DNA from 3 places in the Aminobacter sp. NyZ550 genome. Region 1 is predicted to be linked to each of the others. Evidence: predicted binding sites of a transcription regulator. Region 1 holds the regulator's gene; each other region holds the start of a gene.
The links. The regulator PhoB, encoded in region 1, activates phosphate uptake and scavenging genes when phosphate is short. The targets are predictions, from matches to a motif close to TGTCATNNANCTGTCAT.
Positions count from the first base shown of each region.

Region 2: a site for PhoB is predicted at 1,886-1,902, ahead of N7E70_RS06730 (YdcH family protein). Genes of this name have one in related genera too.
Region 3: a site for PhoB is predicted at 2,059-2,075, ahead of N7E70_RS15100 (DUF1868 domain-containing protein). Genes of this name have one in related genera too.

Region 1 covers NZ_CP114190.1:1,473,070-1,476,341, reverse strand. The annotation lists gene N7E70_RS07360 (ROK family protein) at 1-809, shown strand, start outside; gene phoB (phosphate regulon transcriptional regulator PhoB) at 836-1,525, opposite strand; gene phoU (phosphate signaling complex protein PhoU) at 1,624-2,328, opposite strand; gene pstB (phosphate ABC transporter ATP-binding protein PstB) at 2,367-3,188, opposite strand; gene pstA (phosphate ABC transporter permease PstA) at 3,206-3,272, opposite strand, start outside.
Region 2 covers NZ_CP114190.1:1,355,414-1,358,685, forward strand. The annotation lists gene N7E70_RS06715 (5-(carboxyamino)imidazole ribonucleotide synthase) at 1-888, opposite strand, end outside; gene purE (5-(carboxyamino)imidazole ribonucleotide mutase) at 948-1,412, opposite strand; gene N7E70_RS06725 (YdcH family protein) at 1,530-1,733, opposite strand; gene N7E70_RS06730 (YdcH family protein) at 1,972-2,151, shown strand; gene N7E70_RS06735 (ArsR/SmtB family transcription factor) at 2,463-2,726, opposite strand; gene N7E70_RS06740 (MFS transporter) at 2,810-3,272, opposite strand, start outside.
Region 3 covers NZ_CP114190.1:3,064,076-3,067,347, forward strand. The annotation lists gene minC (septum site-determining protein MinC) at 75-779, shown strand; gene minD (septum site-determining protein MinD) at 797-1,612, shown strand; gene minE (cell division topological specificity factor MinE) at 1,609-1,878, shown strand; gene N7E70_RS15100 (DUF1868 domain-containing protein) at 2,121-2,876, shown strand; gene N7E70_RS15105 (VOC family protein) at 2,963-3,272, opposite strand, start outside.

The sequences.
Region 1 (3,272 bases):
GCGCCGTTCTACGCATCGCCATCGCCGTCCAGGGCATCACCGACGCCGCCTCGCGCAAGCTGTTGTGGTCTCCGATCACCCGCTACGACGACATCCCCTTCGCCGACCGGCTGGAGCAGGAGTTCGGCGTACCTGTTTCGGTCGAGAACGACTGCAACATGATCGCCGAGGCCCTCCGCTGGCGAGATCCGATGCGTTATCGCGACGACTTCATCGCCATCCTGCTCTCGCACGGCATCGGCATGGGCCTCGTCATCAAGGGCGAGCTGTTCACCGGCACGCAGTCGTCGGGTGCCGAGTTCGGCCACATGATCCATCGCCCGGACGGCGCGCTTTGTCGCTGCGGCCGCCGCGGCTGCATCGAGGCCTATGCCGGCAACTACGCCATCTGGCGCAACGCAAGGGTTGGCGACGAAAATGCCGAGCCGCTGGCCGACCTGTCCGACGACGACATCAGGGCCGTGGCCGATGCGGCACGTGACCATGATGGCCCCGAACGCGAGGCCTTCCGCAAGGCCGGCGAAGCCATCGGCTTTGGTCTCGGCTCGATGTTTGCGCTGTTCGACCCCGCCCCCCTCGCCTTCGTCGGCGTCGGCGCAACCGCCTTCGACATCATGGAGCCACATGTGCGCGCGGCCATCGCCAAGACGGCGGGCGGGCTGCACTCGAAGGCGATCTCCTTCGACACCGAACCCAACGAGGTTCCACTCAAACGCGAGGGCGCGATGATGCGCGCGCTGCTTGCCGTTGATCAGGAGATCATTGCCGCAGGCACGGCTCCACGCCGTGCCGGTGCCGACGTCGCCTAGCTGAGCGGAAAAGAGCCCGAAGCGGCTCAGTCCTCGCGGATGGCGTAGCCGGCACCGCGGATGGTCCGGATCACGTCAGGCATGCGGCCGTTGTTGACCGCCTTGCGCAGGCGCCCGACATGCACGTCAACGGTGCGCTCATCGATATAGATCGTCTCGCCCCAGACATTGTCGAGCAACTGGCTGCGCGAGAACACGCGGCCCGGGTGCCGCATCATGAATTCGAGCAAGCGGAATTCGGTCGGCCCGAGCTTGATCTCGCTCTTCTTGCGGTAGACGCGGTGCGACTCGCGGTCGAGCATGATGTCGCCGACCTTGAGCACCGAGGACAACACCTCGGGTTTGGCCCGGCGCAGCAGCGCCTTGACGCGCGCCATGAATTCCGGCGTCGAGAACGGCTTGACCAGATAATCGTCGGCACCGGTCGAAAGGCCACGCACCCTGTCGCTTTCCTCGCCCCGCGCCGTCAGCATGATGATCGGCAGGCGTTCGGTGTCGGGACGCATCCTGAGCCGGCGGCACAGTTCGATACCCGACAGCGCCGGCACCATCCAGTCGAGCACCAGCAGGTCGGGCACGTTTTCCTGGAGCCGGATCTCGGCCTCGTCGCCACGCGTGACGACCTCGACCTGATAGCCTTCGGATTCGAGATTGTAGCGAAGCAGCACGCCCAGCGGCTCTTCGTCTTCGACGACCATGACCTTGGGAGCGATCATTGGCTATACCTTGTCCTTGCGCATGGCCGCTTCTGGACCATGCGCTGATTTAACCTATGCAGCGCCCCCGCGCCAAACGCATGCGGTTGCGGAAATGCTCAGGCCGGAACCGTCGTCGTGGTCTCGTCGACCTTGGGCCGGTTCAGCGGCAGCTGCGTACCCGTCACGACGAAATAGGCGTTCTCGGCGATGTTGGTGACATGGTCGCCGATGCGCTCGAGGTTCTTGGCGCAGAACAGCAGATGCGTGCAGGCCGTGATGTTGCGCGGATCTTCCATCATGTAGGTCAGGAGTTCGCGGAACACGGCGGTGTACTGGATGTCGATCTTCTGGTCGTCGGCGCGCAGATCCTTCAGGCCCTCGGCCTGACGCGCGACATAGAGATCGACGACGCCGCGAACCTGGCCAAGCACCAGCTGCGCCATCGCATCGATCGAATGCGAGAGATTGCGCGGGGTCGGCGACTGGCCGACGGCGCCGACCCGCTTGGCAATGTTCTTGGCGAGGTCGCCGATGCGCTCGAGGTCACCCGCCATGCGGATGGCACCGACCACGGCGCGCAAATCCTGCGCCATCGGCTGGCGCTTGGCGATCAGCGTGATCGCCGAATTGTCGAGATCGCGCTGCTTGGCGTCCATGATCGTATCGTCGGCAACGACGTTTTGCGCCAGTGCCTGGTCGGACGTGAGAAGCGCGCGGATGGCGCCGGCCACCATTGCGCCGGAAAGATCGCCCATGTCGCGGATGAGCTGGTCGACGTGCTGAAGTTCTTCGTCGAAGGACCGGACTGTATGTTCGCCCATGATTTCTTCCTCGTATCGTGTGCCGCGACGAAACCCACTCAGCCGAAGCGGCCGGTGATGTAGTCCTGCGTCCGCTTGTCGTCGGGGTTGGTGAACATCTTGTCGGTCGGGCCTTCCTCGACGAGATAGCCGAGGTGGAACATCGCCGTGCGCTGCGACACGCGCGCCGCCTGCTGCATCGAGTGCGTGACGATGACGATCGTGTAGTTCTCGCGCAGTTCGTCGATCAGCTCCTCGACCTTGGCGGTGGCGATAGGGTCGAGCGCCGAACACGGCTCGTCCATCAGGATCACCTCGGGCGAAACGGCGATGGCGCGCGCGATGCACAGGCGCTGCTGCTGCCCGCCCGACAGGCCGGTGCCGGACTCAGTCAGACGATCCTTGACCTCGTTCCAAAGTGCCGCCTTCTTCAAGCTGGACTCGACAACCGCGTCGAGCTCGGCCTTGCTGCGCGTCAAGCCATGAATCTTCGGGCCGTAAGCGACATTCTCGTAGATCGACTTCGGGAACGGGTTCGGCTTCTGGAACACCATGCCGACGCGGGCACGCAGTTCGACGACATCGATCTTGGGATCGTAGATGTCTTCATTGTCGAGCGTGATCTTGCCGCCGACGCGAGCGCTGTCGATGGTGTCGTTCATGCGGTTGAGACAGCGCAGGAAGGTCGACTTGCCGCAGCCCGACGGGCCGATCAGCGCCGTCACCTGGTGCTCCCGGATATTTAGATCGACGCCGAACAACGCCTGCTTCTCGCCGTAGTGCACGATGACCTTGTCACCGCGCATTTTGATGGCTTCGTTTGGCTTGTTCATCTCGGAGCTCACTACCTCTTCGAGGGTCTTTTCGGTCATGATGTTCATAGCAAGATGTTCCTTGTCTACCAACGCCGCTCGAAGCGCTTGCGCAGGATCACGGCAATGGCATTCATCAACACGAGGAATGCG
Region 2 (3,272 bases), 120 kb from region 1:
CAGGTTTTCCATGATGCAGTCGGAGTGGCGGTTGGCGTCGCCGAGCGGCAGGCCGGCGACGGCGCGGATGTGCTGCTCGAACTGCGAGACCACGCAGGCCGCCTCGGTCCAATGGCCTGAATTGTGTACCCGCGGCGCCATCTCGTTGACCAATAGCGAGCCGTCGGCAAGGACAAAGAACTCGACGCCGATGACGCCGACATAATCGAGTGCCGTGAGGATCTTGCGTGCCGCGTCACGTGCTGCCATGGCTGTTTCGCTGCCGATCGTGGCCGGCAGCGTCGAGGTCGCCAGAATGCCGTTGCGGTGCACGTTCTCGGCCGGGTCGAAGACGGCGATGCTGCCATCGGTGCCGCGCGCCGCGATGATCGAGATTTCGCGCTCGAAGGCAACGAAGGATTCGAGCACCAGCGGCACATTGCCGAGCGAGGCGCAGGCGCCGTCGAAGCCGCCTGTCGTCATGTTGCGGAAGACCATCTGGCCCTTGCCGTCATAACCCATGCGGCAGGTCTTCAGCACGCCGCTGCCATCGAAGGCCTTCAGCGCCTCCGCCAGCTCGGCATCGTTGTCCACAGGCCGGAAGCCGGCTGTGGATATCCCGATCCCGTTCAGGAATGTCTTTTCGACGAGCCGGTCCTGGGCAACCTCGAGGGCGCGTGCTGGCGGGTGGACGGCGATCGTGCGGCCCAGCCGTTCGGCAGCGACGACCGGCACGTTTTCGAATTCATAGGTGACGACAGCACTTGCGCGCGCCAGTTCGTCGAGAGCGGCGGGGTCGTCATAGGCGGCGACGATCTGGCGATTGCCGACCTGGGCTGCCGGGCAGTCGGCCTGGGGCTCCAGAACGATCGTCCGGTAGCCGAGGCGAGCCGCTGCCATGGCCAGCATGCGGCCGAGCTGGCCGCCGCCGATGATGCCGATGGTGGCGCCGAGGGGAAGGGGCGCGCTCACGCGTCGTCCGTCGGCTGTTCGGCGACCCGTGCGGTCTGGGCAGCGCGCCATTCGTCGAGCCTTGCGGCGAGCGCGTCGTCGGACAGGGCAAGCACGGCCGCGGCAAGCAGTGCCGCGTTGGCGGCACCGGCCTTGCCGATGGCAAGCGTGCCGACGGGGATGCCGGCCGGCATCTGGACGATGGAAAGCAGCGAATCCTGGCCCGACAAGGCCTTCGATTCGACCGGCACGCCGAACACCGGCAGAGAGGTCATGGCTGCAGTCATGCCGGGAAGATGGGCCGCACCGCCGGCGCCGGCGATGATGACGCGGAAGCCTGCTGCCTTGGCGCCCTTGGCGAAGTCGTAAAGACGGTCGGGTGTGCGGTGGGCCGAGACGATGCGTGCCTCAAAGGCGATGCCAAGCACGTCGAGCAATTCGGCGGCATGGCGCATGGTCGCCCAGTCGGACTGGCTCCCCATGATGATGGCGACGTCGACCCTGTCTTTGCTCACGCGCGGCACCCCTGCTTGATAAGCCTGCGCTTAACCGAAATGCATGGCCATCGCAACCAAAGGCCGTCCGAAAATGGCGGTTTCTCAGGCGATGATGTCGGGGATGATGCGGTCTTCGATCTGGCTGATCTTGTCCTTGAGGACCAGCTTCTTCTTCTTCATCCGCTGGATCTGCAACGTATCGCAGCCCATCGCGATCATCGCGTTGATTGCGGCATCAAAATCCGCATGGTCCTGCTTCAAGCGTGCAAACTCGAGACGAATCTCGGCTTGTTCCTGTTCCGACATGTCTACCGTCTGCAAACTCACTGGCGCACCCGGGGCGCTCCTAAGGCGGGGTCGGCGACTCCTTGTCACCGGCGCGAAGCCCTTATCACATTTCACGCTGTCAGGAAATGCTACCACACTTTATTCGACATCGCCGACGGGGGATGGCAGACTGTCATGGTTCCGTCACAGAGCACTGTCTGCGGTGGGCAGGGCTGTGCCCGGAGCATCGAGGAAACCATGAAAGGGAGAACCAATCATGTCTCTTGCTTCCCATCTTGAAGAACTCCAGCGCAAACATGGTGACGTCGAGCGCCAGCTCGGCGAAGCAATGAATCATCCATCCATGGACGACCTGCAAATCGTAGCGCTGAAGCGTCGCAAGCTGGCTCTCAAGGACGAGATTGAAAAGCTGAAAGGTGACCCGACGCAGCACTAGGCTCAGTCACAGCACTAGGCTCAGGCACGAGGTCTCCAGCAAGGCCCTGATTTTCGGCAAGGGCCCGACAGCCGGCGGCGAAGCAACATCGCCGCCGGATCAGGGTGATCTTTATCAGCCAAATCATCGCATGACCGGAACAGCGCATCCGCAGCGGGATGCTCGTGCGTATCGGTGGTTGAGCCGGCGCTGCCGCCAGGCGATTGCCGTGATCAGCCACATCATTGGCACGTCGTGTTATTGTCCGGCATAGGACTGGCGCATCCATCCTCCTGGGCATGACCGCCTCCGAGGCGGCACCGGACAAAGCCTCAGGCGTCCCAGAACTGGTCCAGCCAGATGTTGAGCTTGCGGAAGCCGGCAACGCTGACCGCATAGACCCGGCGCGTGCCTTCGGCGCGGGCGCTGACAAGGCCGGCGTCGAGCAGGACCTTGAGGTGTTGTGACACCGCCGGGCGTGAAACCGGCAGGCCGGCGGCAAGTTCGCTGACGGTCTTGGGGCCACGCCGCAATTCTTCCAGCAGATGGCGCCGGTTGGCATCCGATATGGCGAGGAAGGGCGCGTCAGTTGTCATGGCTCATTTGTGCCGCAACATCGGCGAAATCTCAACTACCGGTCGCAATCGCCGTACTGGCGTCTCGTCGCACCACCTTGCTGTCAGGCGGCGTCCTCGTGCCTGGGGTCGAGGCGCAGCGATTCCGGCGTCGCGCTGCGGTCGGCCGGCTGAGTCTTGAAGGCCTCGCGATCCTCGATCGGCACCGGCGCACGCCGCTTGATGCGCAGCGCGGTGTAGCCGGCGAGCATGAAATGCGCGGCAGCTGTCGCGAGGAAAAGCGCTTCCGGCCGCATGTAATCCATCAGGCCGGCGCCAAGCAGCGGCCCGACCATGGTGCCGAAGCCGTAGAGCAGCAGCAGCCCGCCCGAAACCTTGACGAAATCCTCAGGCTTGGCGTGGTCGTTGGCATGTGCCACCGCCAGCGAATAAAGCGTGTAGGCAAAGGCGCCGTAGCAGGCGGTCATGGCGATGACGAAGGCGCCTGAGCGCGGCGCCACCAGGAAGATCAGCACGGCGGCGACCGCCGAAGCGAGCGAGGCGCCGATCAGCACATAGCGGCGGTCG
Region 3 (3,272 bases), 1.6 Mb from region 1:
ATTGCAGTTTACGTTTCGTTCACCATCGCCTACACCCCGACCTCCCAGAAGCCTGCCAGTGATTTGCGCCCCCGATGCAGAACAAATCCATCCGCTTTCGCGCCCGTTCGTTTGTCGCCTTCGCGCTTGTGCCCGAAGCGCCGCTGGACCAGTGGCTGCAGGATCTCGACCGCTGGATCGAGAATTCTCCCGGCTTTTTCAAGGGCCGGCCCGTCGTGCTCGACCTCAATGTGCTGAAGCCGCTGGCCGACGAAATCGGCGCCCTGGTGGCGCTGATAGCCGCGCGCGGAATCAGGACCTATGCGATCGAGGCCGACCATATCGATTCGCTCGGCGACGAGCTGCCGCCGAAGCTGGCCGGCGCCAGGAAGACGATGATCGAGGAAGAACAGGTCGACGCCGAAGCGCTGGCGAAGGCGGAGGAGGCGGCCAGGGCGCCGTCGTCGCCGTCCAACACGCTGATCGTCGAGCAGCCGGTGCGCTCCGGCCAGTCGATCGTGCACCCGCATGGCGACGTGATCGTCATGGGCTCGGCCAGCTTCGGCTCCGAAATCCTCGCCGGCGGCTCGATCCACGTCTATGGCACGCTGCGCGGCCGCGCCTTCGCCGGCGCCTGGGGCGACCGCAGCGCCCGCATCTTCTGCCGCCGCAATGAGGCCGAGCTTCTGGCCGTCGACGGCTGGTACCGTACCGCCGAGGACATGGAGCCGTCGATGCATGGCAAGGCGATCCAAGTCCATCTGGAAGACAATGCCATCCAGGTCGCGCCCCTCAACTGACAAACGGAGACAATAAAATGGGCAAGGTAGTGGTCGTCACATCTGGCAAGGGCGGCGTCGGCAAGACGACGTCGACGGCTGCCCTCGGCGCCGTGCTTGCCCAGTCCGGCAAGAAGGTGGTGCTGATCGACTTCGACGTCGGCCTGCGCAACCTCGACCTTGTGATGGGCGCCGAGCGCCGCGTCGTCTTCGACCTCGTCAACGTCACCCAGGGCCAGGCCAAACTGGCGCAGGCGCTGATCCGCGACAAGCGCGTCGAGTCGCTGTTCCTGCTGCCGGCTTCGCAGACGCGCGACAAGGACGCGCTGACCGAGGAGGGTGTCGCCGGTGTCATCAACGCGCTCAAGGACAAGTTCGACTACGTGCTGTGCGACAGCCCGGCCGGCATCGAGCGCGGCGCTCAGCTTGCCATGCGCTTCGCCGATGAGGCCGTCATCGTCACCAACCCGGAAGTCAGCTCGGTCCGCGATTCCGACCGCATCATCGGCCTGCTCGATTCCAAGACGCTGAAGGCCGAGAAGGGCGAGCGTGTTACCAAGCACGTGCTGGTGACCCGCTACGATGCCGGCCGTGCGGCGCGCGGCGAGATGCTGTCGATCGACGACGTGCTGGAAATCCTGTCGGTGCCGCTGCTCGGCATCATTCCGGAAAGCCAGGGCGTGTTGCGCGCCTCCAATGTCGGCTCGCCGGTGACGCTGAACGAGCCGACCAACGCGGCTGCCCGGGCCTATGCCGACGCTGCCAAGCGCCTCGAGGGCGAGGATGTGCCGATGGTCACGCCGGTCGAGAAGAAAGGTCTCCTTAACCGTCTTCTGGGAAGGAGAGTGGCATGAAACTACTCGACTTCTTCAAGCGTGGCGGCAGTGCACCGGTGGCGCGCGAGCGCCTGCAGGTGCTGCTCGCCTATGAACGCAACAACCGCAACCAGCCCGATCTCGTCGCGGTGCTGCGCGAGGAGATCATCGCGGTCATCGCCAAGCACGTCCAGGTCAACCAGGACGACGTCAAGATCACCATGGATCGCGGCGCCACCACCTCGACGCTGGAAATCGACATCCATATCCCCAACGCCGGCATCAAGGCCGCGGCGGCGATCTGAGCGAAGACGCAGGCTGGCTGGGCGATCCGCCGAGAGGCCGCCGGTGTGCAGGATGTCGTGCCTGCCACGCCGGCGATGGCCTGAGGTGTCGTGGCGGCAGCACCCGCATCGACGATCCCGATGGTGAGGGCAGCTTTTCAGGCTGCGGCTTCGTGAACTCGCAATCTCGTATCTCCTTGTTGTCATGCGGCGGTCGCTGAGGGGCGTTAGGGTAGGCGGACCTCGAACGATGGACCGCAACGATGCCCGCAGATGCTCTCTCGCCCGAACTGCTCGCTTATTCCAGTGGACGCAACACGACCCAGCCGCCGCATCTCGGCACGCGCTATCTGCGCGCTGGTGGCTTCCTGCCTGAGCCCGGCAACACCATCGTCTGCCATGTCTCGAAGGGCTCGCCGACGCTGGAAGGTCTGGTCGAGGCCCGCGAGAAATTCCTCGCCATGCCCGAGGCGAGGCACTTCGTCTTCACTCCCATCACCAGCCTGCACATGACACTGTTCCAGGGTATCATCGAGTACCGTCGCAAGCCGGGATTCTGGCCGGATGGCCTGGCGCTCGACGCGTCGATCGAGGAGTTGACCGAGATCATGGCCGCGCGGCTGGAGACGCTGCCGGTCTTGGAGCCGTTCCAGGTCGAGGTGACACATGCGCGGCCCTCCGGCCTTCTGGTTGACGGTGCCAGGGAGCGCGACCGCAGGGCAATGCGCCAATGGCGCGACGTGCTCGCCGACCTGCTCGGCTACCGCCATCCCGATCATGACGACTACCCGTTCCACATCACCTTCGCCTACGCCATCGACTGGCTCGACGACGACGCCTTGCCGCGCTGGCAGGAGATGCTGGGCGAAGTGGCCGGCGACATCAGGCGCAAGATGCCGATCCTCGAACTCGACCCGCCGGCGTTCTGCTCGTTCGAGGACATGAACCACTTCTGCGAGTTGCTGGTGCTTGGCGGCCTTGGGCGGAAATTGCGGAGGTGGGAGGCACTCGGCAGCTGAATGAATGGATCGCGGCGAGCGTCGCGATGCCGGTGACGACCTGTACGCTGCTGGTCTCGAAGAAGAATGGCAGCGACTGCGCCAGCCTAGCGCCCTGCCGGCTGGAACAGCTCGACGAGATTGCTCGAGGGGTCGACGAGCAGGATCTGCGCGCCGCCGGGTCCCTTGACCATGTTGTTGCGGAACTGCGCGCCCTCGGCCTTCAGTCGCGCCACCTCGGCCGTGAGATCGTCGACGATCAGGTGGATGCGGTTCCAGCCGCCGGCGCGCGGTTGGGCGCCGTCGGACATTGGCCGGGCGGCCGAGCTGGTCGGTCCGCTGAGCAGCAGGCGCAAAGACCCCCGCGCGACGTCGGCGAAGGCCGGCGCATAGTTGGTAAGCACCGTGAAGCCGAGA